4 regions of the Bradyrhizobium sp. CCBAU 11361 genome follow, and region 4 is predicted to be linked to each of the others. Evidence: riboswitches for the same ligand, from Rfam matches in the RefSeq annotation. Region 4 holds a riboswitch; each other region holds the start of a gene.

Region 1 (7,158 bases), on a different contig from region 4:
ACAGATATTTTGAGGCAGCGCAAAGCTTCTCCGGGCGTGTCCGATAATCGGACCCAGAAAGCAAGAAAGGCATCCGAATGCGACCGGACCTGGCACAATCCTAAGGGCAGCATCGCCTACCGCGCTACACCAGCTATCTGACGTCCCCGCATTTCTCAGCGTCAGTTCGCTAATTGGACCATCAAGCGTGGCTCAAGTCCTTGGGCGGGCGGCAATCCGCCTCGATCTACGTGCACCTGCATTTGGTCGAAGCATGTGCTGATACAGCGGCTGCCAGACGTCAGTCACGAAACGCGGCGAGCCGATCGCGACTATGCCTTCGGTCGATCGGTCACGCCGCGCCCGCGTCGGCCGGATCAATTTCGACCTGCTCTATGGCCTGTCCCGGCAGACAGTAAGCCTATATGCCTGGACAGCCAAATGCCTCGAGTTGCATCGGACCGGTTTGCCGCCTTTGGTACGCGCACATTCCTCCATTCAAAAAGCACCAACGCAAGATCGACGAATTCACTCTGCCGGACAGTGTCGAGCGCTACCCCCATTCGAAACGATCGCGGAAGCTTTAGTTGATGCTGGATACGTACGCATCGGCATCGATCACTTTGCTCTGCCGCACGAAAGTCTTGCCCGGGCGAGGCAGAAAGGCAGGCTGAAGAGCAACTTCCAGGGCTATACTGACCATTGCGCGGACGCCCTCATTGGTCTCGGCGCGGGCGCCATCGGGCGCATGCAACAAGGGTTCGCGCGAACGCTGTCTCGGCAAAGGACTACCTTGCTCTCATCACCGAGGATCGGCTCGCCACCGCAAAGGGCTATTTGCTGACGGATGAGGATCGCTTTCGCGCCGAGATCATCGAGCAAATCATGTGCGACATGGCAGTCGATCTCTCAGAGACATCCCGTCGTCACGGTCTGGATCCGAAGTTCGCCGTCGTCGATCGTTCTCGAATAGACAGCCTTATTGCAGATGGGGTCGTGCTGATTGACGATGCCCGGCTTTCCGTAGCTGATGGCGCAGAGTTCCGGTTCCTGGTCCGCAGCGTCGCATCGTCGTTCGACGCTCATCTTCCTCGGTGCGGGGCTACACACAGTCCGGCGGTCTAAACCGGCTGCGCCGAGCCGAGTCGTGTCGGGTTCGAGATCGCCATCACTTAACTGGCCTATTTTTGGCGCAGGACCACACTCACTTCTGAGTAGCACCCTATTGGCACCCGCCACCTTCAAGTTCGTGACGTTCTCTAACTCGTCCGCTCATAGAGCTCAAACACAGGCCCAAGCCGAAACTGACTATCGGTGGAACCGGTCGACCGACGACTGCCTTAATCAGGGTCCCAATCAACAGTAGCCGCTCATGCATTCGTACGTTTGCGAGATCCTTGGAGCCCGGTTTTTCGTATCGCCGCGGTGATCAAGCATATCGTTTCCAGCCAGCAGCGCTCCAATTTGCGGGTGGCCCCCGCGGCGACCGCCGGCATCACTGCCCCTCGTTGCCGACGTGCTCATGAGCTACAAACCTTCGTGTAGACTTCTAAAACTCAGGCTATACGGTCGCATACCACAGCATAATTGAGCTTACGCTGAGCTTGTGCTTTAACTGGGCTCAGATTTTCGGCGAATGTCCTCGCCGTGATCGAACCGTCGGCTGTCCTCCCTCCGCCGATGGAAGTCGGCGCGATGCGCCAGCGGTCGTTCCTCCCAGACTTTCCTTCCGCCCGGCCCGCCAAGGCCGGGCATTTTTTTGCGTTCCCAAGGCTCCCTCGAGATTATCGAGAGCGCAAATGACCACAAGCGGATCAGCTTTGTCGAGAAAAGGCCCAGGCCCGCGATCAACGGCCTAGCGGATCGGATGCAGCGCGCAATTCGCGGGCGGCAGCGACCATGTTCGCTAGCGCCGGCCGAACCTCCTCCCATTTGCGCGTCTTCAGGCCGCAGTCCGGATTGACCCAGAGCTGCGAATCCCGCAGCCGTGCCCGAGCCAATGCCATCAGCTCCTTCATTTCGCCCGTCTCGGGAACACGTTGAGAGTGGATGTCGTACACGCCTGGCCCGATCTGATTTGGATATTCGTAGTTCCTGAACGCGTCGAGTAGTTCCATTTTCGAGCGCGACGTCTCGATCGAGATGACATCCGCGTCCATTGCAGCGATCGCACCCATGATGTCGTTGAACTCCGAGTAGCACATATGCGTATGAATTTGCGTTTGATCGGCGACGCCAGATGAGCAGATGCGGAAGCAATCCACGGCCCAGTCGAGATAAGCCGTCCACTCCGATCGACGCAACGGCAATCCTTCGCGGAGTGCAGCTTCGTCGATCTGGATCATGGTCGCACCAGCGTTCTCGAGATCGCGGACTTCGTCTCGGATCGCGAGCGCAATCTGGCGGCAGATCTCGCTTCTGGGAATATCATCGCGAACAAAGGACCAGTTCAAGATCGTCACCGGTCCGGTCAACATCGCCTTCATCGGCTTCCTGGTTAGTGATTGCGCGTAGCGCCACCACTCCACGGTGATCGGCTTCGACCGCAAGACATCGCCAAACAGGATCGGTGGCCTGACGCAGCGCGAGCCGTAGGATTGCACCCATCCGTTCGTGGTAAATGCGAAGCCGGCGAGGTGCTCGCCGAAGTACTGCACCATGTCATTGCGCTCAAATTCGCCGTGCACGAGGACGTCAAGACCGATATCCTCCTGCCAACGTACGGCGCGCGCAGTCTCCTCCTTGAGGAACCGGTCGTATTGCTCGTCGCTCATCGCGCCTCGTGCATGCGCTGCACGGGCATTCCGGACCTCTGTGCTCTGCGGAAACGATCCGATCGTCGTGGTAGGGAAAGCCGGTAGTCCGAAACGATTGCTTTGGATCTCGGCACGACGGGCAAATGGGCTGGCGCGCCGGCGCATGGTCTGGTCGATCGCTCTCATCCGGACAGCGACATTGGCATCACGGATTTTCGGGGAAGTCCGGCGGACAGTCGCGGCACATTCCGACTCGGCAAGAGCTAGCGCAGCATTCTGATCGCCTGCGAGTGCCCGCGCCAGGGTTGCAAGCTCATGCATCTTCTGAACCGAAAAAGCAAGCCAACGCTTGACGTCGGAAGCGAGTCCGGTCTCGAGTTCAACATCGACCGGCACATGAAGCAGCGAACAGGATGGGGCGATCTGTACACGATCCTTGCCAAGCTTCGCAATCGCGGGTTCCAGCCGCTGGCGGAGCGACGACAAATTCGACCGCCATACATTCCGGCCGTCGATGACACCGAGAGACATGACAAGATCACTTCGGCCGCCAGCGATGATCTGATCCAATAACTCTGGCGCTCGAACCAGATCGAGGTGCAGTCCGGCAACTGGAAGGCTCAAGGCGGTGTCCAGATTGTCGCCTAGGTCGCCGAAATAGCTGGCAACCATGATCTTGATGGCCGGCCCCTCCTTCGCGAGCCGGTTATAAGCATGTAGCAAGGATTTTCGCGCCACCTCGCCCAGATCAAGAACGAGGCAGGGCTCGTCGAACTGAACCCACTTTGCCCCGCGTTTGGCCAATTCCTGCAGGACCTCGATATAGACCGGTATCAGATCGTCCAGTAGCGAGAGTGGCTGGAACGCAGGATCGGCACTCTTGCCGAGCTTTAGGAATGTGACCGGCCCGATCAGGACAGGGCGGGTCTGGAAGCCAAGGGCCTTAGCTTCCTCATACTCCTCGATCGGCTTGCGAGAGCACAGTCTGAAAGTCTGTCCCCCGTGAAACTCGGGGACCATGTAGTGGTAGTTGGTGTCGAACCACTTGGTCATCTCCTGCGCGGGTGCGCCAAATCCGCGCGGTCCGTGACCGCAACTCGCATCCTGGTCGTCGCATTGTGAACCGCGGGCCATGGCGAAGTACGTCTTGAGCGAAACGGACTCGGCTTTCGAGGCGTAGATGCCCGGGATGGCGCCAACCATGACACTTGTGTCGAGCACCTGGTCATACAGCGAGAAATCGTTCGATGGAATCACCGTGACGCCGATAGAATTCTGACGAGCCCAGTTCGCGGCACGCAGGCCAGCTGCGTCCTCGAGCAACTGCTGTTCGCTGCTTTTTCCGGCCCAATAGCTTTCGAGAGCGCGTTTGAGCTCGCGCCTTGGACCCATGCGTGGCGTTCCGAGCGTGGCAACCGGAAGGGAGAGAAGAGACATAGCGTTAACCCCATGTTGGGGGCAAAGGCCATGGCGGACGCAGGCAGGGGAAGTCGCGCGTGCGACGGCTGCTTAGCGCACCACCGGGACACCCCGCCCGCGGACGAATAGATGTCGGGGCAGGTCTCCTGGCTCGCGGGTCATCGCTGCTGTCCGGCCTTCCCGAAGCCGCGCAGGCTTCAGTGACATCGTTGGACAGCGGCTCGCCGCTCACAGTTGCGGGGGCAGCGCCGGCATTTTCACCGGCTTCCCTCTTAGCTCCGGATCAAATGCAAACCGGAGAACCTCGACGAGTTGGATTATCGGCAAGAGAACTCTTCCGTCAACCTCTCAGATTATATCTCAAGCTAACGCTGCGACATCTGCTACGGGAATGACGTGCATCTCTTTCGTTGACCACGATGTAGAAGCGCTCTCCAATCAGCGATGTCGGAATGACCATCGGAGCTGCGTGCGCGTGGGGCCGCACGCCAGATCGGTGGAAGGGGCAAATGCGGCTTGCGCGGTCGGGACTGCTGCCTCGAGCAGAACGCATTTGATGCGAGTCCCGGCTTCCCAGCGGTTCATCGAGCACGTCCGCCATCCAACCGCCTTCTCGACCAACAGGATCCGTATTGAATAGGCCTAAGACACCTGGCGAAAGTCAGCAACATACCGGCGAGCATGTTGATTTGCGGTGCGAGCCAGACTCCAAATGCTCGGCGTAAAGATCGGCTTGGCGTCGTTGGCCATCGAGTGCAATCCGCAGCTGACTGAGGCTGCTCTCGACTTCCGGAGGCGCCGCATATCGCGAAAGGAGCGCCAAACGCGCCGCGGCCCCGTGGCCACAAGCGCCCAAAGGCATGGCAGAGATCGAAAGCCCACATTCCTGCAACCGAACCAAACGGTTCAATGGCGGCAAACGTGCTCCGAATTCTCATCAGGAACTTGGCACCGAAGCGTTCCCCTGCGCCGTCGAATATCCGGTGCGGGACGAGGATGGGTAAGCCGCGATGGATAGGCTGAATGGAACGATCGAAACGTGTGCAAGTCGGAAAGTCGACAAAGAAGACACAAAACCGGTAAGAATTTCCGTCTGTTACCTGGCACGAAGAATGCAAGTCATCGGCATGCCCAGGCCCTCCTGCTGGGCATGTCCAGCACAGCAAATCCGGGCTGTCGCTGGCGACTGAAGTTAGCGGCGCGTGACATAGAGGGGAGCGCCTGCTCGCGCGGGACACCATCGGTCGCCCCGTCGCGTCGACGCTAACTTATTGCGCTCGCGCATAACAGGTTGAAGGTTGCCCGCCTTGAAGACGTGTTGATGAAAAACCAGATAGGCCGACGGTTGTGAAGAAAATGTCTGGAAGACGCGCGCTATGGTTTTGTCTTGGTCCATCGCTGATCTGCCTGGTCGGACTGGCTGCGACGAGCAACAGTGTTCGTGCCAACGAAAGCGCCCTCGTCGAAAGAGTCAAGTCCACGTGGCGAGCGCAAGACGGTGAGACGATAGAACACATTCTCTCCAACGTCTCGAAGGTCGCACAGTTCGTCCCTCGAACGTGGGGCGTTGCTGAAGGATTTGACCGAGATGAATATGTTTTCGTTTCCTGGACCAGGCACCGGGACAATAAATCAGACGAACAGTACGTTATCACCTGGAAGATCGCATTCGACGGAACGATTCAACTTGCGTCGACCTATGCAAAGCCGATGGAATTGGGCTGGCGCGCCCTGGCGCTCTCGTTGATCGCCAGTGAAGTCGCGGATGGCGAAAGGGACGCAAATCATCGCTTTCTGCATGACCTGGCCAACTTCAACTTTGTCACGACCACGCGAGGTCCGCTCGGCAATCTTCTGCGGCAGGGCCGCTGCACTATCGTCGAACCTGTTGGAGTGGACTACTTGCCGAAGCCGAATGATAAGCCGACCGAGAAAGGGGGTCTGTGGCGCGTTCTGCTTTTGGTGAACTGTAATATCCCCGGGCCCCGCTTTTTTACTCACAACGGGGTCATCATTTTCGAGAAGAGCGAAGGATACGATTGGGAGCCGCAATCCTTCTTTGCCAAGCGTATCGCGGCGTTCCCTCCCGGCTCCTGGTTCGATCGCATAGAGCCAAAGGAATGGGAAGAGTTAGACGGGCGCGACAGGCCTCGGTAAATAGTCGCGCAGAGCAGGATCGCGCCGCAGCTCTTTGGGCGCCGAGCGCCTCAGAGCAACTGCAAAACATATGCGCTCCAAAGTCGCGGTGTTTACGCCTTCGCAACAGTCGCGAGCCTTCGGCCCGTGATCGGAGCGCGCGCAGAACCTATTTCCCTGACCCGTTCGCGGGCTCGATTTTGACAACGACAGCGTTCACGAACGACACGGTCGTGCCGTGGCGCCGCTCACGATGTTGAAGTCACTCGTTCCAGGGCCTACAAGAAGGACGGTCAGGCACTCGTCGCACAAAAGAACGGAGCTATCGTTCGCCGCCTGGTGGGCTACGGGCGGCAGATGACGGGCTGCCCCAGCGAGGCCTGTTCGATATGGGTGATTTGCCGATGGGACGCCGCCCGTACGGATGATCAACGATACACGGTGAACTTCAAATTCACGTTCAAGGAGGGCAATGTCCTGCCGTCGCCCGATGAAGCCGGCCATTTTGTACGAGGGCCCGGTCGGATCAGCTGATCTGCTGGGCGAGCATAGAGCACGGCCCGATCGAGCGTCGACGATCGATGATGCTTGCTTCTCAAGAAAAGCGGCAGTTGGTCCGCGTGGCGCGTCAATATGCGGTCAGTACCACGAAAGAGCGGCCGCCCATCGGGCAGCCTGGGTCATGAACAATCCGGTCCGATTATACGAACGGTGCGGCAGCACCACGTACGATTATGTGGAGCTCGGAGGTGCGAAAAGCCATAATGTGATCGGTATCAACGACCATCCGGCTGGCTGTACGAAAGAGAGCTCCAGGTTTTGCAGGGTTTGCGCAACGAGATTCCGACTCATTTACGCAGCGAGGGGT
Region 2 (7,158 bases), on a different contig from region 4:
CGGATGCCGAGGGGCGCAGGTTTGGCGAGCCCCTGATGCTGTGGAAGCTGACCGTGTAGTGGCCCGCACGCATACAGATCGCATCTGAAGTCTATGGATTGCTGTACCACCCGATCGGTGTCATCGCAGCAAGTGCGACGTCGGTAGTTTATTGTCGTCAGCTTTTCGACAGGTATTGCGGGTAGCGTTTCTAACGTTGAATGCGCGTGCGATATGCTCGTGCCATAAGTGCGGAATTGGATGAGGAGGGAGCGGCCTCGTCAGGGCTGCAGGTGCTGGTGACGACAGGCATATATGCGCTCGGCTGGGCTAATGGTGTTTCTCATACAGGTCTGAAGGCGTGTTCGGTTGAATAACGCGTAAGGCTTGCAGGTTTACAGCTTTCTTCAATGCAACAGGAGTGAACTAAATGCCGTATCTTCCCGTGGCCGGTCTTCCCGTGGTCGGCGCGCTCGATTCGACGATGAACGGAGTGGTGCCGGAAGGCGCGGTTGTCGCTCCTGCTTTCAACGCCTTGTTGGGGCAGCATGCCCCGGTGAGCTATCAGTACCTACCGGTAGCTTCGCCAGCCCTGGTCGGTTCGGTCGTTGCAAGTGTCGTTCCCGTCGCCGTGGCTCCAGCCGTCGTTACTACCCAGGCGTACATGATGGCGCCGCCCCCTCCCACCATGCTGGTGGGTCAGCCGAATCAGAGCTCTGAGCCTCCTGTGGATCCGGTGTGGACGCATGAGGTCAAGGATGGCAAGGCCATGATCAATCTCGGCGACAAGTATACGATTACGGCGGACGAGAAGGATGGCACCTGGACAGTTCGCAACAACCAGACCGGCCATGTCACGAAGGTCCATGGCGACCCCCACGTCGACGCCGACGGAGACGGCAAGGACGACTTCGATTTTAAGAAAGATATGACGTTCCAGCTCGACGATGGCACGAAAATTACCGTCAATAACGTCGACTACGGCAATGGTGAGGCCATCTCCTCAAAGCTTACCATTACAAACGGCCACAACGCGATGGTTGTGGAAGGGCTCGGCGACGCTAAGGATGGCAAAAACAACCTGAGGGTGACGCAGTCCAATGCTGGAATGACCCTCGATGAGTTGACAGCCGATGGTGCTCAGACAATCCATGAGAGCGGCCAGGGCTGGGTCGATGGCGCCGGACGCACGGTAAATCAGGCGAGTATCAATGCGGGTGAACAGGGGCGCGGACCGGGCAACTACCAGTATGCAAGTCCGCCGTCAGACTGTGCGAGCCCCGTCTTCTTCGTTCCGCCTCCGCCGCCGCCTCTCGCGATGGTGCCGGTTGCGGTCGCTCAGCCTCCTGCGCAGTCGCCTCAGCCGGCGCCAGTTTGGTCGCATGAGGTGAAGGACGGCAAGGCGACGATTAACCTTGGTGATAAGTATACGATCACGGCCGATGAGAAGGACGGCACCTGGACCGTTCGCAACAATCAGACCGGCCATGTCACGAAGATCCACGGCGATCCTCACGTCGATGCGAATGGCGACGGCAAGGATGACTTCGACTTCAAGAAAGGCATGAGCTTAGAGCTCGATGACGGCACAAAGATTACCGTGGACACGGTCGATTTTGGTAAAGGCAAAACCATTTCCTCAAAGCTGACCATCACCAACGGCGACAATGCGATGGTTGTCGAGGGACTCGGTGATGATAAGGATGGAAAGAACAATCTGAAGGTGACCCAATCCAATGCCGGCCGAACCCTTGATCAGCTGACATCTGATGGAGCTCAGACAATCCACGAGCAAAATCAGGGATGGGTTGACAACTCCGGACGCAGGGTGACGCAGTCGGTCATCGACCACAATGAGAACCCGGACGCGCCGCCGGATTTCAAGACCATGATGCGGGAAATGATGTTGCGGCGGGTTGCGTGAGGCCGAGTCCATCAATTGGACAAATTGTGAAGCGGGCGGCGCTAGCGCCCGCTTCTCATGTTCGGCAAGCGACGATGAGAATAGCAGGTGCTGCCGCCTATGAATCCAGAATCGCTGCTCGCGTCCGACGATCGCGCAGTCAAAGCTTTGGCCCCAACCGGGCCAACAGCAGCCCGTGACGGCAGGACAAAGTACTGGCAACATCTTCCAATGCTGTGGCGAAGGCGCACGAGTTGCATACGCAGGAGAGCCCTCACGCTCTGAGCGCCAACGATGCTGGCCCTCAGGAAAAGTCCTTGAGATCTCTCTAGCAGACAGGTTCGCGGTCAGCCGCGGATCTGAACAAGGACAGCCTGGCGAGCGCAATCGATCCTCGAATGAGGGAAATGTTGCACGGCTTGCGTGCTATCGTTCATTACCCCTTGCTGAGAGCGCTCGTATCGTCATTCTTGGGCGGGATAGCAAGGAGCTTGCCGGTGGAGCTTCGGCCTTGCTGTGCAGGTCTGCCGCTGCGGAAGACCAAAAGTCGCAGCAGCGTTTGCCGGCAAGCCATTTGGAGCATCGCTGAAGGCGCGTCTGGCTTGCTGCAGGTACCAAGTCCCACTTGCTTCGTCCAATCGGGCTCGTTTTAAACAGCGGGCCCGATGTATCCCCATCCCGCCTCACCCCTCATCCAGCTCGCTCATGGCATCATCCATATCCGACTGGGAGTCGCTTATGACTTGCGTGGCGACGGAAACGAGCGCCTTCTCGAAAGCTTGCTGCAACAATGCCGCAGGCGAGCGGTTGCCGCCGTTCGCCGCGGTGTCGGGGTCTGCGCCAGCCTCTGGCCTTGTCGCTGCGATATCGGCGGCGCCTGCGTCCATGTCGTAACACTCACATAGCGGCGTCGCCGCGAGATGACCTGCTCTCTGATAGCAGGGGCAGCTTGCGAGAAGCTGACGAAGATCGCGTCTCTGATAAATTCTGCGATCACTGATGTTGAGTTGATTTGCCTCGTGGAATGTCGATGTGCAAAGGACTGTGCTGGCACGACACGAAAGGTGGATCGGCTGGGCATCTGTCAGCGAAAAGACCGTCCGGGGGCAAGCCCTTGGTGAGCGAATATTAAATTCCGGCTCGGCGAAATTCTGTTGCATCATAAAAGTCGCCACGTTCAACCGCCGCGATGCGGTCCAGCAGGCAATCGAAGGACAGATCTCCCAAGCCAACTGTCCATGGCAAGATGCAGCAGATGCGACGAAATCGACCTCGCGCTTGCCGTTCTTGTTCGCGGTTCTGAATGTCAAGCGCCTAGATTGCGAAGACGCGGCGCGGCTGATTTTGATTCTTTCTAACCCTGCAGAACGATTTTTCCGGCGCGTGCGCAAGCGTATCACGTTGATGGGGCTACGAAAGCCTGCGCGCTTAGCCCGTAATTATCGCAGTCGCTGCCGTTCGAAGTTCAATAGGTCTTCGAGCTCCCACAAAAGTGCCGCGACTCTGAGGATCGCTTTTGGCGCCAATTTGTCTTCTCGTACGCTGCAATAAGGAGGCCCGCCCTCTGTCTCACGATGCGAGCCAAAAAAAGACGCGATGGGGTTGCACCTCGCCAAACTTCTGGGATAGGTCGTCAAGTACTTGGAAGTAGCAGCCGGCGACCGGGTTGCAAAATGAGATGGGAGACATTTGGGTGCGAACAGAGTTTTCGTGTATCAATCGGTCTAAAGCGATCTTTGATGACATTTATGCTTTGGATGATCCAAGGGCATACTTCTCTGTCCTGGGCGACTTGGATTATATGATCCCGGACGTGGCTGAGCCGGTCGTGCGACAAATTCTGGCAGCGAAAGCTTCCGCAACCGGTCTTAAGCCTGTCGTTCTTGATATTGGATGTTCATACGGCATCAACGCAGCAGTGCATCGCTTTCCACTGACCTTCGGGGGCCTGCGTCACCGCTACGCTCGGCGCGAAATGAGGGCGATCAGTTCTGAGACACTGGTGCGCCTCGATCGCAATTTTTATGCGGCTTGGCCCGATGTCGGGTTGGCGCGGTTTATCGGCTTGGACGTGTCGGCGCCGGCGATTAGCTATGCAACAAACGTTGGCCTCCTGGACCAGGGCATTGTCGCTGACCTTGAAAAAGACGCGCTATCGACAGACAGCGCGCAAATTCTGCGCTCTGCGGATGTTATCATGTCGACGGGTTGCATCGGCTATATTACCGAGAAGACGTTCAGAAAAATTCTCGATGCGACCGAGAGATGTCCATGGATCATCTCCTTCGTGCTACGAATGTTTCCATTTGAGTCTTTGGCCTCGACCTTCGCGAACCGTGGCCTTGTGACGGAACGTCTTTACGGCGCGACATTTATCCAGCGCCGCTTTCGCGATGCTGAAGAGTTTGAAGGTTGTTTGGCCAGCTTGGCGGCTCTTGGCGTTGATGCGACCGGCCTTGAATCAGAAGGGCTGTTTCACGCCGATCTGATCTTGTCTCGCCCTGAGGCCGATGCGCGCGCCACTCCTCTGGAAAACATTGTCACGGTCGCCAGCGGCAGGGGGCGGCCGATCGGCCCCCGTTACGTTCATGTTGAAGGCACCGAGGGCTTGCAGGTCGCGCTAGAGCCATGACAGGTCAGAAGCCGCTACGCTGCGCGCCAGCCCCGTTCTGGGCTGGATCAGGAGGTCGAGAACGAAGCCATTCTGGCCAACAGAGCGCCGCAGCCGATGATATTTCGGAGGGATGGACCTCTGGCTCGACCATGCGCAAGCCGAAGTAAAAACCAGGAATATAGCCCACGCGGGACCGATCACTTTCGAGCGGGAGGCTATAGCGCGAGCGATAAACGTGCTGGTGTTCTAGTTCTCGGCCGCTCCATTCGTTAGCTTGACGGTGTCCTTTTGCCCTCGGGAGCTTGATCTCCCGCAACGGAAGGCTTGACGAATCTCGTCGGGTGCCGCCTAGATGTGGATCTGTCTCGGTCTTCTGTCCTTTATTTTGTGGGACCGAAGCTAAGAGGGAACCCGGTGCGCCGAACGGCTGCTCCGGGGCTGCCCCCGCAACTGTGAGCGGCGATCGGTTCATGTCAGTGATCGATCTCTCGTCAGTCGATCCACGCTCACTGATCGGCAAGGGACGGGTCGGCCTCCTCGACTCGACCGGCACCTATGACGTCGATCGCTTACGACTTCTGGAAGCGGCAGCAGCAGACCCATCGGATGGGCGAGGAGGTGCCGCTCGGCGCCGATCTCAAGGACTGGGCGTCGGACCGCGTCACCGCCAACGAGCGCGCGCTGCTCGCCCAGATATTCCGTTTCTTCACTCAGTCGGACATCGAGGTCGGCGACAACTATCTCAAGCGCTACATCCCGATCTTCCAACCGCTCACCGTGCAGATGATGATGGCGACGTTCACCAACATGGAGACCGTCCACATTGACGCTTATGCGCTGCTGCTCAAGACACTCGGCATGCCCAAGACCGAGTTCGAGGCATTCCGCGACTATGCGCAGATGCGCGCCAAAGCGGACTACATGCACGAGTTCGGCGTCCATACCGTGGCTGACGTCGCTCGCACCCTTGCGATGTTCGGCGCCTTCACAGAAGGCATGGCGTTGTTCGCGAGCTTTGCCATGCTGCTCAATTTTCCGCGCCACAACAAGATGAATGGCATGGGACAGATCGTAAGCTGGTCTGTGCGCGACGAGAGTCTCCACTGCGAAGGGATCATCAAGCTATTTCACGAATGGCACCGCGAAACCGGCGTGGTGACGCGCTCCGTCCGTAACGACATCATCGACGTCGCCAAGACCATGGTGAAGCTGGAGGAGAACTTCGTTGATCTCGCCTTCGGCCTCGGCAAAATCGAGGGCATGCGGGCTGAGCAGATCCACGCTTATGTCCGCTATGTCGCGGATTGGCGACTGACCCAGCTCGGAATTACCCCGGTCTTCGGCTTCTTCGAGGCCAGAGAGAGCGGGTTTACCCAGCTCCGGCCGCATCCGTTGCCATGGCTAGTCGAGATCCTGAATGGGGTCGAGCACGCCAATTTCTTCGAACAGCGCGCTACGGAGTACTCCAAGGGGCGAGCCGCGGCAGCTGGGATGGCGAAGAGGGGGTGGGCGGCTTTCGGCCGTATGCAGGACGACCGCAACAGCGTTTTGTTGGAGCGCGATCCTGATAATGCTCGTACTTTCGCAGAAGTCCGCTGATGCTTGCGGAGCAAAGCTCGACCAGTGACATTAATCCAGCCTACCGAAGCTGTGATAGTTGACCCATGAGGGCGAGCCGTTGCAGTCACGCCAATACTATCAATCGCTCGCGTCCTTGCATTGTGGGTGCTCACGTCTGCCAACAGGGCAGGACAAGCGGCAGGCGGGGCAAGCAGTTCGAATGTTGGACCTGCGCGGTCAGAACGCGCCTATCCTATTTCAGAACGCACTCTCACCTTTGTCGTCGAGGACATGACCGTCCCGCGATCTTCTAGAATCCCCGCGGGATGTCGCTGGACGCGCTATACCGACTTTGTCCTCTTTAGCGCCAGCGCGTTTGTTTCTAGCGCGTCCATATGAACAATGATCTCATCCATATCGAACTTTGGCTTAATCGGGTCGGTCGGCCTTTGATTGGACGCTGCCGTGACCATTGCAATTCTGAAATGTCCCTCAAAGAGGAGCTTGGCCGCGGAATAGCCGCCGGCCCGATCGCCTTCATCAGGTGCTCGTCGGCAAGGTCGCTCTGTCGGCCCTCGAAGATGACCCTGCCGTGGCTCGGCTACAGCCGCTAGTGAATCGGCGGATCTTCCGGGTCTGCAGGTCGGTCTTCCTCCATACCTTCGGGCCAAAGAGTCGGGTCTAGCGACGGTGTGAGACGAATGAAGCCCTCTTCTCTCCATTCGGCTGTGTGAGGCACGCCGAGCATGGTGAAAACCTGCGTTGGGTCGTGCTTGCTCGGCTTCACTCCGCTGCGCTCCAGCATGTCGATTTGAGCGCCTGTGGCTGGTTGACCAGCGAACACCCAGTAATCCTTGGCGAGATGTCCGTTCAGCATATCGGGAGGCCCAGCTTGAGGCGGTCCCGCTTGCAATGGCGGGGCGTGAGAGGGGCCGGCGTGCGATGGTTCAGGCCGCAATGGGGCGACGCACGATGGTCCGGCATGCGATGGCTCTGCCTCCGATGCCTCCACGTGCGGTTGCTCGGAATGCGACGGGTCGACTTCCACATTCTGCCATATCAGATCTTGATCGAAACCAGGATGTTCCTCGATGGCCTGAGC
Region 3 (7,158 bases), on a different contig from region 4:
GCAGGGGGCGGCTTCATTCCAGCAGGAGGCGACGCCGACGAAGGGCTGGTGGATCTGCTCCGTGGTCAGCCCCATGGCGTAGAAGTAGGACCGATGGGGCGCGCGCGAAGGGCCTTCCGTCACGTGACGGCTCGGCAGCCTCTGCTTGATGTTGCTCTTCGCGTCCATCGCAAACCAGTTTCCCCGGCCAACCCTTTCAGACCCGAAAAATCAGAGCCAAGATTTGAATCGACCTTGGGATTTCCCGTTCGCCTCGAGGACCGCCGCTGTCCCTAAAACATTAGAGTGATTTTATTCATGTTCGGGTGTGGCTAAAAAGCGGCGGTGATGCGAACGGCTGGCGATGAGGGCTTAATCCGGAAGGAGTGTTGCGTGAACAGCACAATCGTTACCGGGAAGACACGGGTCGGCTTACTGAGATACCCTCACGAAGATGACAATCCACAACTTCAGATTTTGCGGCGGGTCCGGCGCGCCCCGGCGCAGCCTCACGGAGGGAGCGCGCCTCAACTGAGTCGCGCCCTCAGATTGCCGGCCCCGTCATCCTTCGAGGCTCGTCCTGCGTCGCAGAACGAGCACCTCCAATGGCTTCGCCATTGCGCGGGGATGACGGTGAAGGATTTGAGCGTGCTGGATCCAACCAAGTCATTGCGAGCGCAGCGACTTGTCCGCCGAAGCTTTAGCGAAGGAGGAAGCAATCCAGAATCCCTCCGCGGAAACACTCTGGATTGCTTCGCTGCGCTCGCAATGACGGAGCAAGGTGCAGCGGCTTCGTCCTCCAAATACAACTGTCATTCCCCGCGAAGGCGGGGAATCCAGTACGCCGCGGCCTCTCGGCTCAATCACAGCCGTCTCTGGAATACTGGATCGCCCGCCTTCGCGGGCGATGACAGCGAGTGTGTGGTTGCAGACACGCCTTCGCAGCCTCGCGGCGCATTTCGCCCGAGCTTTGCTTCGTCGCTCCACCCTCTTGACCAAGAGGGCGCAGGGAAGGCCGGGTGCTGACCTGGCACCCGCGGTCCGCTGCGCGAAAAGCACACGCAGGAGAAACCGCACAGCAGCATACAGGTGTAGCCAATCACTCGGCCTTCCCTGCGCAGTGGTTGGACGGCTTATGCCGTGCTCTCCCGGGAGCCGAGTTCGTTTTGGCCTCCCTCGCCTTCGCGGAATTCACCAGCACCGCGCCGGTTGACGCGACTGCCGCCTCCGCAAGAGCTTGACCGTAGCAACGACGGTCAGGACCACACGGTTTTGCCGTACGCACGGCCCGCCATTTCGCCGCGGTTTTTCCAGCCCTGTCGACGGAGCCGGAAACCTGCTGGCGAGACGAACCTGTCAGCGCCGTTCGTCCGCACGAAGTATTGGGCTCACGGAGAGCAATCCGCCCTGCCCTTAACCTCTCGCGCCCGACGCTGCCGCGTCCACCGCAAGCCCGGCTCGCGAAAATGACGACCACATGATCGCCCCTCAAGGATGAGCCGGGATGGGCGACACATACGGCAATTCCGAATTTCGGTAAAGTGGAATATTTTCGCGTGAGCGGCTTGACCGATCGCGGGGGTGTTTTGCCCGTCGGGCAACGCAAGGTCTCGTAGTCTGTAGCCCGGATGAGCGAAGCGACATCCGGGTCTTGCCACCAGCTACAGCGGTCCCGGGTATCGCTGCGCTCACCCGGGCTACGCCAAAGCGGAACGCGATGGCGCTCAGGCCGACATCGCTCCCTTGCGCCTGAACGGATCGGCCAGGCGGACGATCTCGCAGGCGGCGACGAGGCCGGCGAGCCAGACCGCGCTGGTCAGTCCGATCCGCGCCACGATGGCCGCGGTGAAGGCGCCCTCTCCGCCGAGGACCGGCGTCGCGGCGAGCAGCACGAGCTCATAGGCCGCGTAGGCGGCGACGAATGTGATCGCCAGCATCAACGGCGTGCGGCCCTGCGGCAGCATACGAAGAACGGCCGATGAGGCCGCGGTCGCGACAAGGGCAGCAGCGCCGATCACAAAACCCCAGGCGATCGTGCTGCCATCGATCGGATAGTGCAGCGCGCCGAAGCCGATGCACTGGTTCACGAGCCACGCGCCGGTGACGACGAGCAGCGCCGGTCGCAGCGGCAGCATCGCGGCCGCGACGACCGCGAAGGCCGCAAACGGCGTTGCGCAGGCGAGCGCGAAGCTCGCGAGCGCGCATGACACCGTCAGCAGCGCAAAGCCGAACATCGGCGCAAGGCGCGGCGCGACCGGGTGAAGGCGAAAACGGTCGGCATGGGGCGGCAGGATAGTGACAGTCATGGAACGATCTCCTTGTGGGATTTGTAGCACATCTTTGCGGGAACACGGCAGCACGTCTGGCTCAGTGAAGGGCCTCCATGGGGTCTTCGGTCTCGGGAGGATCGCGCGGGTCGTACACGGCCAGCCAGGCCGCGAGTGCCGCCGCGCGCGGTTCCAGCTCCAGCAACTGCCGCACGGCCACCCGGATGTTGGCGCGCGCCGTGCGATCGGACGGGACCGTCACCGTCTCAGGTCCCCGGCCGGCCGCCACGGCCTCGACAACACTCCGCTTGAATGCCGTCAGCTCCGGCAGCCCGTAGCGTTCGAGCACGGCCTGAAAGGCAGCGTGATGGTCCGGACGAAACCCGCGCTTGCGGCCGAGCTGATCGCGGAGCGGATGGGCCGGATAGAGATGCGCACAAGGAATCCAGCCCTCGGGCAGCGGCTCGGTCGCAGCATGGGTGCGGCCATGCGCGAGCAATTTTGGCAGGACATGGGTGTGCGGGCCGTCGGGGCTTCGCCCGCCCGGCGGCGGGATCGGCTGGAACACTTCGGCCCGCCCCATCCTGCTGATGAAAACGCGGTGCGGATCGGCGGCGAAGATGATCCGCATGACGTCGCTTTCGGCTGCGAACACGGATCGGCCCGTGCGGCGCCTCAATGCGGCGACGGCGTCGGCGTCGCCGACCCGGATGCAGGCGTCGATCTGCAACGCGCCAAGGCCAAGATCGAACAGGATGCCATCGCGATCCCGTCGGCGCAGTGCCTCGCGGTCCGGGCCGATTTCGGTCAACTCCGTGCGCCTGCACATCGCACTCGCCTCATACGGGAGGCAGAGTGCGACGCGATGGCTCCAGCTCTCGGTGGTCGGCGACTCCGACGCAATCAGGCGCAGGTCGGGATGGGACACGATGCGTATCCCGCCCTTGTCCGTCACGACACTGGCCCTGTCGCGAGACCGCTCCATGTCGAAGGCCTCGCCGGGCTCACGCGTGAACTCGGCGATGGCCCCGAATGTGCCGATGCTCCAGCCGGCCTCGGCATCGGCAAGCTGGCCTGCGAGCAAGTCCATGCGCGGATCGGCTGTCGTCATGCGATGGCTCCCATGATCCCTGCTATCTTACGCCAAAGCTCGCCATGCGGATGCCGCCGAACACACCGAGCCCGGGCGCGAGGAAGCCGGTCGGATTCTGGTAGTGCGTGTTGAAGAGATTATCGACCCGCGCGAACAGCTTGACCTGGTCGTTGAGCGCATAGTCTCCGCGCAGATTGACGAGCGTGTAGCCGGGCGCCGTGATGCCCGACACCGATCCGTCCCGCGTGACGTCGCGCCAGTCGCTGACATGAAGCACGGTCGCCGACAGCGTGAGCGGATCGATCGGTTTCCAGGTCGCGGTCGCGCTCCACTTTTCCTTCGGCCGGCGCAGCAACTGCAATCCGGTGCCGGCATCGACGGCGCGGGTGAACGTGTAATCGGCGCGGATGCCAAAACGCTCGGTGATTTGCGCCCAGACGAAGCTCTCGGTGCCCTCGGTCGTGGCGAGATTCACGTTGGCGTAGGACGTGAAGGTCGCGTTGGTGGTGATGAGGTTGGTGATGCTGTTGTGGAAGTAGGTCGAGCCGAACCTGATGCGGTCGTCGAACAGCGGCTGCTCGAAGCCGACATCGTAGCCTTCGCTCTGCTCCGGCTTCAGGTTTGGATTGCCGAAGAAGCCGAAATCGGGAAAGTTCTGGTAGAGCTCGCTGAGCGTCGGTGCCTTGAAGCCGGTGCCGTAGCTCGCCTTCAGCTTGGTCTCGGTCACAGGCACGATCAGCACCGGCGCGACGCGGTAGGTCGCGTGCTCGCCGAACTGGTCGTTGTGATCGTTGCGGATATTGGCGACCAGGAAGAAGCGTTTTGCGAATTCCGACTGCAGTTCGATGAAGCCGGCCTTGTTGCCGTTCTCGACCGCAAAGCCGGTGGTGTCGATCCGCTCGGTCTGCTGCTCGGCGCCGAACACCAGATTGTTGCCCCGCGCCAGCGCGACGACGCTGTGCCAGTCATACTTGATGCGCTCGCCGGTCGTGATGGTCGAGACGAGGTCGGCCGGGCCGATATCGTCGCTGCGCAGATTGGCGTAATTCACGGCGAAATAGCTCTTGATGCGACCGTCGAGCACCGACCAGACCGCCTCGTGGCGATTGAAGAGCTGATGCACGCCGTGCCGGGTCTGCGTCGCGTTCGGCACGCTGGGAAAGCCGCCGTCGCCGGTGAAGAGGAGCGTCGCATCGGTGTAACGGACCACGCTGTTGACCGACCAGTTCTCGTTGATGTCGAGCCCGAGCTTGGTCGAGTAGGTCATGTTGTCGTAGTTGTTGCCGTTGGCCTTCTGTCCCGGCGGCAGCAGTTGCAGCGGCGTGACCGGGACGTCGCCGGCATGGAAATGCGCGACGCTGAGCGCATAGTTGAAATTGTCCTGCGCGCCGCTGAGGCCCGCGGTCTGGTTGAAGGTGTTGAACGATCCGGTCTCGATCGAGGCGGTCGCGCGCGGCGGCCCCTCGCCTTTCCGGGTCACGATCGAGATCACGCCGCCGATCGCGTCCGAGCCGTAGAGGCCGCTCTGCGGACCTCGCAGCACTTCGAGCTGCTGGATGTCGGCGGTCAACAGATGCGCGAAATCGAAGGCGCCGTTCGGCGTCGAGGGATCGCCGACGTCGATGCCGTCGACGAACACCTTGGTGTGATTGGAGTTGGTGCCGCGCATGAACACCGAGCTCTGTCCGCCCGGACCGCCGGTCTGGACCACGTTCAGCCCCGGCACGGTGTTCAGCACGTCGGGAACGGTGCGATATTGCCGGGTCTGGATGTCCTTCTCGGTCACGACGGTGATCGAACTCGCGACCTGCCCTGCCGGCGTCGCAACGCCGGTCGGACTGATCACGAGCGGCGATGCGAGGCTTGGGGCTGCGGACGTGGCGACGACCGGCAGCGCAGGTTGGCGCGGCTCGCGCCGCTGGCTTGACCTCGGCTGGGAGGGCGGCGACTGCACGGCGCCTGCCGCCGGCTTGGGCGATGCAACCTCGACCTGAGGCAGCAGATCCGGTGATGCCGATTGCTGCGCGAAGGCGGTGGACAGATCGAGTGAGTGCAGGGAGACGAGCGCGAACAGGCCGGCGCTGAGGCGCCTGGCGGCAGAGACAATACGGGACACAATTGTAACCTCGGTATGACGTCAGTGGCACGTCACAGCGAACGAGGCTCTACGGCGGAGCGATCGATTGCTCCGGTGAAGCTAATGCCTGTACTCCCCGACCGACATCTTCGCGTGTGACCACGGCTGACGGCAGGTCTCCTGGCTCGCGGGTCGTTACCTGACGTCGCCTTCCCAGGACCGAGATTCCCAGTGGCATATGACGAAAGATTCACCGCTTACAGTTGCGGGGGCAGCCGTGGCGTTGGGACAATCCCGGCGTCGGGACAATCTCGCACCACGTTCCCTTTTGATCTCCATGAGGAGAACCGTCACCGATCAATCTAGGGGGCGAGCATACGGGGAGTCAATCGACCGGTGGAACGATGAGCTGCAAACGCGAGCAAACACAATCAGACAGGCTTCCGCGCCGCGCGCGTCGTGACCACCGCCCGCTCGCCGGCATCGACGAGCTGACCGATGCCGGTCCGGCCTGTCAGCGCGCAGCGGATGATGTTCTCGGCGACCGACTTGCGGAACGCATGATCCTCACCCACGGCGCGATTGCGGCAAATCCGATCCAGCGCCAGCTTCATGTTGATCCGTGTGCGGGTGTCGAAATGCTCGCTGATCATTCGCCCGGCCTCGATAGGTGATGTTGGGGCGGAAACGTCCGACGATCGGCCGGGTTCCCGAACGGGATCGAGCAATGCGCCGGCCGCCTATGTGCGGCCTCTCGGGCGCTGCGCCTGGGCCCAGGCCACAGTGACTTCGCGCGGCGGGATGTCGATGCGCCTGATCGGCGTCAACTCGCCCGAGGCGGAGACGATCGCGGTCTCCTCGCGGCGACAGCGCGGGCACACGAAGCGGACCTCGCTCGGGGACGCCGACCAGCTCGAGCGTTTGACGTTGGCCGCCATCGGCCATGCGTCGCACTGCGAGCACGACACCAGAAACCGGCCGGGATCGAGCATACCCATTCCCATTGGACTCCGCGTCCTGCCTGCTCCTACCAATGATTATGTCATGTGAATCGTTCCGGTGCCCCGACACCGTCAGCCCCTCGACGCCCGAAGGACCGGCGATCCCTGGCAGCTCAGTGCGCGCCCTTGAGCGTACAGGACGTGGTGCAGGTCACCGTGTTGCCATGGTCGCACGCCTTGCAGGCGGCCACGCACTGGCTCATGTCGCGGGGATTGTAAGAGCTGTAGTTCCGCACCGGGCAGGCTGCGGTCGAGCCGGTGATGTCCTGCTCCTGGTTGCAGGCCGCCGTCATGAGCGCGAGGATGAGCACCGCAAGAAGACGCATGGGATTGCCCTGTAAGACACCGGCAAAGCAACATCACCGGAACGCGCTGCATTGCAGCGAGCCCCGGCATTCCCATCGCGAATCGCGACGCTCACGCCCTCAGAGGATGCGTCTCAAATGTTAAGATCGGATTGCAGCCGCCTTCAGGCCGCACGCTGGTCGCGACCGCGGCCCGCGTCTCGCGCGCCAGCTGGTAATAGTGCTCGGCGAGCTTGAGATAGAATTCGCGCTTGCTGCTGTCGGTGGCGAGCTTGGCGATCAGCTCGCATTCGGCCGTGAGCGTCTCGAACCGTTCCAGCCTGTCCTCAAGTTCGGTCATCGGCGTGTCCCCATCAAACGCCTCAAGGACGGCCAACCTAAGCCCGGGAAATAGGTCAGGGCGAACATCGTTATCGAGTAGAATCAATTTTTCCCG
Region 4 (7,158 bases):
CGCCGGCTCTTGCCCGATCGCGCTCCGCCCGTGATCAAGATGACGGCCATAAAAGTCTCCTGTCGGCCAGCACTAATCACCAAACGGGGCCAAAGACAAAGCCGAAATCAGGCGGGCGGGGGCTTGCGCTCGGCCGGAGCTTTGCGCAACAGGGGCGGAGCGAGACGGAGATTTGCGTGGGCTTTGCGGGTGCGATGGCGGTGGCGATGGCGGTGGATGCCCTGTTGGGCTGGCCGGCGCCGCTGTTCGCGCGGATCGGCCATCCCGTGACCTGGCTCGGCCGGCTGATTACGACGGTCGACACCGCCTGGAATCGGCCGTCAGATCCGCCGGCGTTCCGCCGCGCCGCGGGCGTTGCCGGCGCGCTCGTGGTGATTGCAGTCTCTGCCGCTCTCGGCTGGGTCCTTCAGTCCGTGCTCGCGCTGGGCTGGATCCAATTCGTGCTGGTGGGCATCCTCGCGTGGCCGCTGGTCGCGCTACGCTCGCTCGATGATCACGTGGCCGCCGTCGCAAGCCCCTTGCAGGCTGGCGACATCGCCGGCGCACGCGAGGCAGTCTCGCGCATCGTCGGCCGCGATCCCGCGACGCTCGATGAAGCCGGCATCGCTCGCGCGGCGATCGAGAGTCTTGCGGAAAACGCCTCCGACGGCATCGTGGCGCCCGTGTTCTGGGGCGCGCTGTTCGGCCTGCCCGGCATCTTCGGCTACAAGGCCATCAACACGCTGGACTCCATGATCGGCCATCGCAGCGAGCGACACGAAGCCTTTGGCTGGGCGGCGGCGCGGATCGACGATGTCGCCAACTTCATTCCGGCGCGCCTGACCGGGTTTCTGTTCGTGCTGCTGGCGCCGCGCCGGGCGGAGGCATTGTCGTGCATGACGCGCGATGCCCGCCGGCATCGCTCGCCCAATGCCGGCTGGCCGGAAGCGGCGATGGCCGGCGCGCTCGGCGTGCGGCTCAGCGGTCCCCGGATCTACCACGGCAGCATCACCAACGAGCCCTGGCTCAACGAAGGCGCGCGCGATCCGCTCGCCGCCGATATCACGCAAGGGTTGACCGTCTACCGCCGCGCCATGCTGCTGCTCGCAGGCCTGCTTGCGATCCTCAGCTTCGCGTGAAAGAACAGGACATGCGCGAGCACGGTGGAAATCTCGATCTGGCCCAGCAGCGTTTTGGCGGGCGCGCCGAGGACTGGATCGATCTCTCGACGGGGATCAACCGGCTGCCTTATCCGGTGGGCGAGGTCAGCATGCGCGCGTGGAGCGCGCTGCCGTCGCGGGCCGAGATCGACGCCCTGCATCAGACGGCGCAGCACGCTTACCGCACCAACGCGGCGCTCGTTGCGATGGGCGGGGCGCAAGCCGCCATTCAATTGCTGCCGCAACTTGGGCCGCGCGGCCACGCCCGCATCCTTGCGCCGACCTACAACGAATATTCCGGGGTCCTGTCGGCTGCGGGCTGGGACGTCCAGGAGGTCGCGGATCTTGACGCGCTGGCGGACGCGGACCTCGCCATCGTCGTCAATCCCAACAACCCCGATGGCCGGTGCCATACGCCGAAGGACTTGCTGGCACTGCTGCCGCGCGTCGGCCGTCTCGTCATCGACGAGAGCTTTGCCGATGCCGTTCCGCAGCTGTCGCTTGCGCCGGAAGCGGATCGAACGGGGCTGCTGATCCTGCGGTCCTTCGGGAAGTTTTATGGTCTGGCTGGCCTGCGGCTCGGGTTTGCGATCGGTGGCGCGGCCGACATCGCAGCGATCGCCGCGATGTCGGGGCCATGGCCGGTCTCGGGGGCCGCGATCGCGATCGGCTGCCGCGCATTGCGCGACGATGCCTGGGCGAAATCCACCTCGGCGCGGCTTGTGCGCGACTGTGCCCGTCTCGACGACATGGCGCAAGTAAAGGATTGGACGCTCGTCGGCGGCACGCCGCTGTTCCGTCTCTACGAGACGCCAGATGCACTTGCAGCGCAGGAACAGCTCGCGCGTGGCCAGATCTGGTCGCGCGTCTTCACGCAGAAACCGACATGGCTGCGGCTCGGGCTTCCCGGCAGCGAAGCCGAATGGACGCGCCTTGCCGAGGTCCTAGCGCGCTAGCGAAAGCAGGCCTTCGACGTCGAGATGCTTTTCGATGTGGTCGGCGAGCGCGTCAAGCGCGCTCTCGACCCTGGCATGATAAGGCTCGTCGCCTGCGGGAATGTCGAGCTTGGCCAAATACGCCTTGCGGAAATCATCGGACGTGAACAGGCCGTGCAAATAGCTGCCCTGCACACGGCTGTCGCTGGAGATCGCGCCTTCCGGCTCGCCATTCAATGTCGCGAACGGCCGCGTGCGATCCGGCCCGTCGGTGCGGCCGATGTGGATTTCGTAGGCCTCGATCGGTTGATCCGTGGCGGCGTGCACGGCCGCAACACGCGTCAGCGTCTTCTGCGGGCTCATCACCGTCTCGACATCCAGAAGTCCGAGGCCCGGCGTGTCGCCGGCAGGGCCTTCGATGCCATCGGGGTCGGCGACGCTGCGTCCGAGCATCTGATAGCCGCCGCAGAGGCCGAGGATGTGGCCGCCGCGGCGATAATGCGCCAGGAGATCAATGTCCCAGCCCTGCGCGCGCAGGAAGGCGAGGTCGCCGCGGGTCGATTTGGAGCCGGGGATGATGACGAGCCTCACGTCGCCGGGGATCGCTTCACCCGGACGGACCATCACGAGATCGACGCCGGGTTCGAGCTTGAGCGGATCGAGATCGTCGAAATTGGCGATCCGTGACAGCGCGAGGCAGGCGATCTTGCATTGGCCCGGCTTTCGCGCGTCGCTGAGGCCCAGCGCGTCCTCGGCCGGCAGCTCGCCGGCGCGCGCAAACCAGGGCAGCACGCCAAAGCCGCGCCAGGACGTCTTCTGCTCGATCAGCTTGTAGCCGTCATCGAACAGCGTGGGATCGCCGCGAAACTTGTTGATGACAAAACCCTGGATCATCGCGGCATCGTCAGGGTCGATCACCGTCTTGATGCCGACGAGCTGGGCGATGACGCCGCCCCGGTCGATATCGCCGACCAGCACAACCGGCACATCAGCCTTTCGGGCAAAGCCCATATTGGCGATGTCGGCCTTGCGCAGGTTCACCTCGGCGGGACTGCCGGCCCCTTCGACCAGCACGAGATCGGCCCGCGCCTTCAGCCGCTCGAAGCTCTCCAGCACGGAGCCCATCAGCTGTGGCTTCATCGCCGCATAGTCACGCGCACGCGCAGTTGCGATGCGCTTGCCATGCACGATGACCTGCGCTCCGACATCGGTCTCCGGCTTCAGAAGCACCGGATTCATGTCGGTGTGTGGCTCGACGCCGGCGGCGAGGGCTTGCAGTGCTTGTGCGCGGCCAATCTCGCCGCCATCGACGGTCACGGCCGCATTGTTCGACATGTTCTGTGGCTTGAAGGGAAGCACGCGCAGGCCGCGCCGCGTGAAGGCGCGCGCGAGACCGGCGACGATGAGCGACTTGCCCACGTCCGAGCCGGCCCCCTGGATCATCAATGCGCGCGCCATCGCGTGTATCTTCAGAACTCGACGCCGGCCTGCGCCTTGATGCCGGAGCGGAACGGATGTTTCACCAGCGTCATCTCGGTGACGAGGTCGGCGATCTCGATCAGCTCGTCCTTGGCATTACGCCCGGTGAGCACGACATGCGTCATCGCAGGCTTTTGCGTGCTGAGGAATTCGACGACCTCGGCGATATCGAGGTAGTCGTAGCGCAGCGCGATGTTGATCTCGTCGAGCACGACCATGCGCAGGTTCGAATCGAGGATCAGCTCCTTGGCCTTCTCCCAGCCGGCGCGCGCGGCCGCGATGTCGCGGGCGCGGTCCTGCGTCTCCCAAGTGAAACCTTCGCCCATCGCATGGAACTGGCAGAGATCGCCGAAATGACCCGTGAGCAGGCGGCGCTCGCCGGTGTCCCAGGCGCCCTTGATGAACTGCACCACCGCGCAGGGGAAGCCATGGGCGACGCAGCGCACGATCATGCCGAAGGCCGAGGACGACTTGCCCTTGCCCGCGCCGGTATGGACGATGATGAGGCCTTTTTCGCCGCTCTTGGTGGCCATGATCTTGTCGCGGGCGGCCTTTTTCTTCGCCATTTTTTGAGCGTGGCGGGCGTCGGTTTCCTCGCCCGTTTGGGTATCCGGTTCAGGCGTCATCGTACCTGGTCCTTCGGCTTGACAAGAGGCGGCCGGGGGCAAATGGTGGCCCGGCGTTGGTTCCTGTCCTATGACAGGCGAAGAGGGAATGCGATAGGGTCCGAATCGGCAAGATTTGGGTCCAAAATGCAGCCGCCCCCGCGACCGTGACCGGAGAGATGCCCGAAGCCACTGACCCCTCACGGGATCGGGAAGGCGGGGATCGAAGGGCAAAACCCTGCTCCGCAAGCCGGGAGACCTGCCAGCGCGGACGATTTTTGGACCGGCGGACGGGGTGTTCCGCGACGGGGAAACGGACCCTCGCAAGATCGGTTCGTGGGCCTCTTCGCCTCCCGCTGTTTATTCTGGAAGAGGCGATGACCGTCACACTTCACGTCTGCATTACCTGCCGCGCCGGCGAGACGCCTGGCGAGGGCGAAGTCACTCCGGGCAAGCGCCTTCACGGTGCGATCCTGGAGGCCGGCGTGCCCGATGGTGTCAATGTGGTTCCCGTCGAATGCCTGTCGGCCTGTAACCAGGGCTGCTCGGTCGCGCTCAGCGCGCCCGGCCGCTGGTCCTATGTCTATGGCCGCCTGTCGGATGCCAACGCGCGCGACGTGATCGCAGGCGCCGCGGCCTATGCGGCCGCGCCCGACGGCCTCGTGCCCTGGCGCAGCCGCCCCGAGATCTTCCGCAAGCAGTCGCTTGCCCGCATTCCCCCCATTGCCGTCGTGCCGGAGGCCGCCGAATGAATTCGCTCGCAAAAGTCCCTGTCACGGTGGTGACCGGCTTTCTCGGCTCCGGCAAGACGACGCTGATCCAGCATCTTCTCGCAAATCCCAACGGCAAGAGGCTCGCCGTGCTCGTCAACGAGTTCGGCAGCGAGGGCGTCGACGGCCAGATCCTGAAGTCCTGCGCCGATGCCAATTGCCCGGAGGAAAACATCGTCGAGCTCGCCAATGGCTGCATCTGCTGCACCGTTGCCGACGATTTCATCCCGACCATGGAGCTGTTGCTGGCGCGGCCCGTAAGACCCGATCACATCCTGATCGAGACCTCGGGCCTCGCGCTGCCCAAGCCGCTGCTCAAGGCGTTCGACTGGCCGGAGATCCGCTCGCGCATCACCGTGGACGGCGTGATCGCGCTGGCCGATGCCGAGGCCGTCGCCGCCGGACGCTTTGCCCCGGATCCGGCCGCGGTGGAAGCGCAGCGCGCGGCGGACGAAAATCTCGATCACGAGACGCCGCTGTCGGAAGTGTTCGAGGACCAGATCGCCTGTGCCGACATCGTGCTGCTGACCAAGGCCGATCTTGCCGGCCCGGCCGGACTCGAAGCGGCCAAGGCTGCCATCACCGCCGAGATGCCGCGCCGCGTGCCGATGCTCCCCATCACTGATGGTGCGATCGACGCCCGCGTCATCCTCGGCCTCGGCGCTGCCGCCGAGAATGATCTCGCCGCGCGCCCGTCGCATCACGACGGCGAAGAGGAGCACGAGCACGACGATTTCGCTTCCGTCGTGATCGACCTTCCGGAGGTGGCGGATATCGACACGCTGGTCGCCTCGGTTCAGCGCCTGTCGCGCGAGCAGAACGTGCTGCGCGTCAAGGGTTACATCGCGGTCGCGGGCAAGCCGATGCGCCTGCTGCTCCAGGCCGTCGGCGAGCGCGTGCGCCACCAGTTCGACAAGCCCTGGGGCGCGATCGCGCGGCAGTCAAAGCTCGTCGTGATCGGCGAGCACGGCGATATCGACGAGGCCGCGATAAGAGCGGGACTTGGTCTTTCAGGATCTGGCATCTGATGCACGTCGTCTTCCGCGAGAGCCGCGGTCTGGAAGAGACCGCGACGCCAAGGGACATCGGCCAGGACCCGGCCGATCTCGTGGTGCTCTCGTACTCGGATTCCGATCTGGCCGCGTTCGCGGCCGGCTGGCGGCGAGGCCGCGACAGCCTGCCGTCGCTGCGGCTCGCCAATCTCGCGGAACTGCGTCATCCGCTTTCGATCGACACCTACATCGAGCGCACGCTGGCCCAGGCACGCGGCATTCTGGTCCGCCTGATCGGCGGTGAGTCCTATTGGCCCTACGGACTCGCGGCTCTCCAGCAACTTGCGAAGGCGCGCGGCATCGTGCTCGCCGTGCTGCCGGCCGATGGCCGCGACGACACACGGCTCGATGCATACTCGACTCTGCCGGTCTCGACGCTGCGCCGGTTGAAGGTGCTCTGCGACACCGGTGGTCCGGTCGCAGCGCAAGCGGCGATCGCGCAGCTTGCGCTGGCCTCGGGCCTCTATGCCGGTCCAGTGGTCGGCGAGACGACCGTGCCCGAGATGGGCTTCTATGATCCCGCGCGCGGCGTCATCGTGGCGATACCGGACGGCGAAGGCAGGCCTCGCGCGCTGGTGACGTTTTATCGCTCGTACTTGACCGCCGCGGACACCGGTCCGGTCGATGCGCTGATTGCCGCGCTGCGCGAGAAGGGATTTGACGCCTATGGCGTGTTCGTCACCTCGCTGAAGGCCGCGGGCGTTGCGGACTGGCTGCGGGCACACCTTGCGCAAGATCCTCCGGCCGCGATCGTCAATGCGACCGCGTTCTCCGCGGTCGGCGATGACGGCACGACACCGTTCGATGCTGCATCGTGTCCTGTGTTCCAGGTCGCGCTCTCCACGGCGCGGCGCGAGGACTGGGCGGAATCGCTGCGCGGCCTGTCGCCCGGCGATCTTGCGATGCATGTGGTGCTGCCCGAGGTCGACGGTCGCCTGTTCGCGGGCGTGGTGAGTTTCAAGTCGGCAGCGGAACGTGATCCCGATTTGCAGTTTTCGCACCTTGCGCATCGGGCTGATGAGCAATGCGTGAAGGCCGTTGCCGCACGTATCGCAGCCTGGCAGAAGCTCGCGGTGAAGCCGGCCGGCGAGAAGCGGCTGGCGATCGTGCTGTCGAACTATCCGGGCCGTCCGCACCAGATCGCGCACGCGGTGGGTCTCGACGCGTTGGCCTCGGTC

The links. A riboswitch is a leader RNA that binds a small molecule or an ion and turns the genes downstream of it on or off. The one in region 4 is predicted to bind cobalamin.
Region 1: it holds a riboswitch for cobalamin, as region 4 does, so the genes downstream of both, metE (5-methyltetrahydropteroyltriglutamate--homocysteine S-methyltransferase) here and XI08_RS01420 (DUF1636 family protein) in region 4, are expected to answer to the same signal.
Region 2: it holds a riboswitch for cobalamin, as region 4 does, so the genes downstream of both, XI08_RS11720 (ribonucleotide-diphosphate reductase subunit beta) here and XI08_RS01420 (DUF1636 family protein) in region 4, are expected to answer to the same signal.
Region 3: it holds a riboswitch for cobalamin, as region 4 does, so the genes downstream of both, XI08_RS36325 (TonB-dependent receptor domain-containing protein) here and XI08_RS01420 (DUF1636 family protein) in region 4, are expected to answer to the same signal.

The regions. Positions count from the first base shown of each region.
Region 1 covers NZ_LBJZ01000172.1:12,420-19,577, forward strand. The annotation lists gene XI08_RS19035 (hypothetical protein) at 817-1,104, shown strand; gene metE (5-methyltetrahydropteroyltriglutamate--homocysteine S-methyltransferase) at 1,827-4,172, opposite strand; cobalamin riboswitch at 4,274-4,476, opposite strand; gene XI08_RS19045 (nodulate formation efficiency C protein) at 5,511-6,311, shown strand.
Region 2 covers NZ_LBJZ01000138.1:583-7,740, reverse strand. The annotation lists gene XI08_RS11735 (DUF1521 domain-containing protein) at 410-1,903, shown strand; gene XI08_RS11730 (hypothetical protein) at 2,566-3,273, opposite strand; gene XI08_RS11725 (class I SAM-dependent methyltransferase) at 3,576-4,514, shown strand; cobalamin riboswitch at 4,846-5,018, shown strand; gene XI08_RS11720 (ribonucleotide-diphosphate reductase subunit beta) at 5,115-6,095, shown strand; gene XI08_RS11715 (hypothetical protein) at 6,667-7,158, opposite strand, start outside.
Region 3 covers NZ_LBJZ01000195.1:163,721-170,878, forward strand. The annotation lists gene ilvD (dihydroxy-acid dehydratase) at 1-168, opposite strand, end outside; gene XI08_RS36315 (hypothetical protein) at 1,704-2,285, opposite strand; gene XI08_RS36320 (DUF6925 family protein) at 2,347-3,357, opposite strand; gene XI08_RS36325 (TonB-dependent receptor domain-containing protein) at 3,380-5,458, opposite strand; cobalamin riboswitch at 5,570-5,783, opposite strand; gene XI08_RS36330 (hypothetical protein) at 5,848-6,144, opposite strand; gene XI08_RS36335 (hypothetical protein) at 6,157-6,420, opposite strand; gene XI08_RS36340 (hypothetical protein) at 6,531-6,743, opposite strand; gene XI08_RS36345 (hypothetical protein) at 6,835-7,062, opposite strand.
Region 4 covers NZ_LBJZ01000001.1:315,410-322,567, reverse strand. The annotation lists gene cobU (bifunctional adenosylcobinamide kinase/adenosylcobinamide-phosphate guanylyltransferase) at 1-50, opposite strand, end outside; gene cbiB (adenosylcobinamide-phosphate synthase CbiB) at 177-1,118, shown strand; gene cobD (threonine-phosphate decarboxylase CobD) at 1,130-2,095, shown strand; gene XI08_RS01430 (cobyric acid synthase) at 2,084-3,532, opposite strand; gene cobO (cob(I)yrinic acid a,c-diamide adenosyltransferase) at 3,544-4,179, opposite strand; cobalamin riboswitch at 4,220-4,439, shown strand; gene XI08_RS01420 (DUF1636 family protein) at 4,536-4,910, shown strand; gene cobW (cobalamin biosynthesis protein CobW) at 4,907-5,956, shown strand; gene cobN (cobaltochelatase subunit CobN) at 5,956-7,158, shown strand, end outside.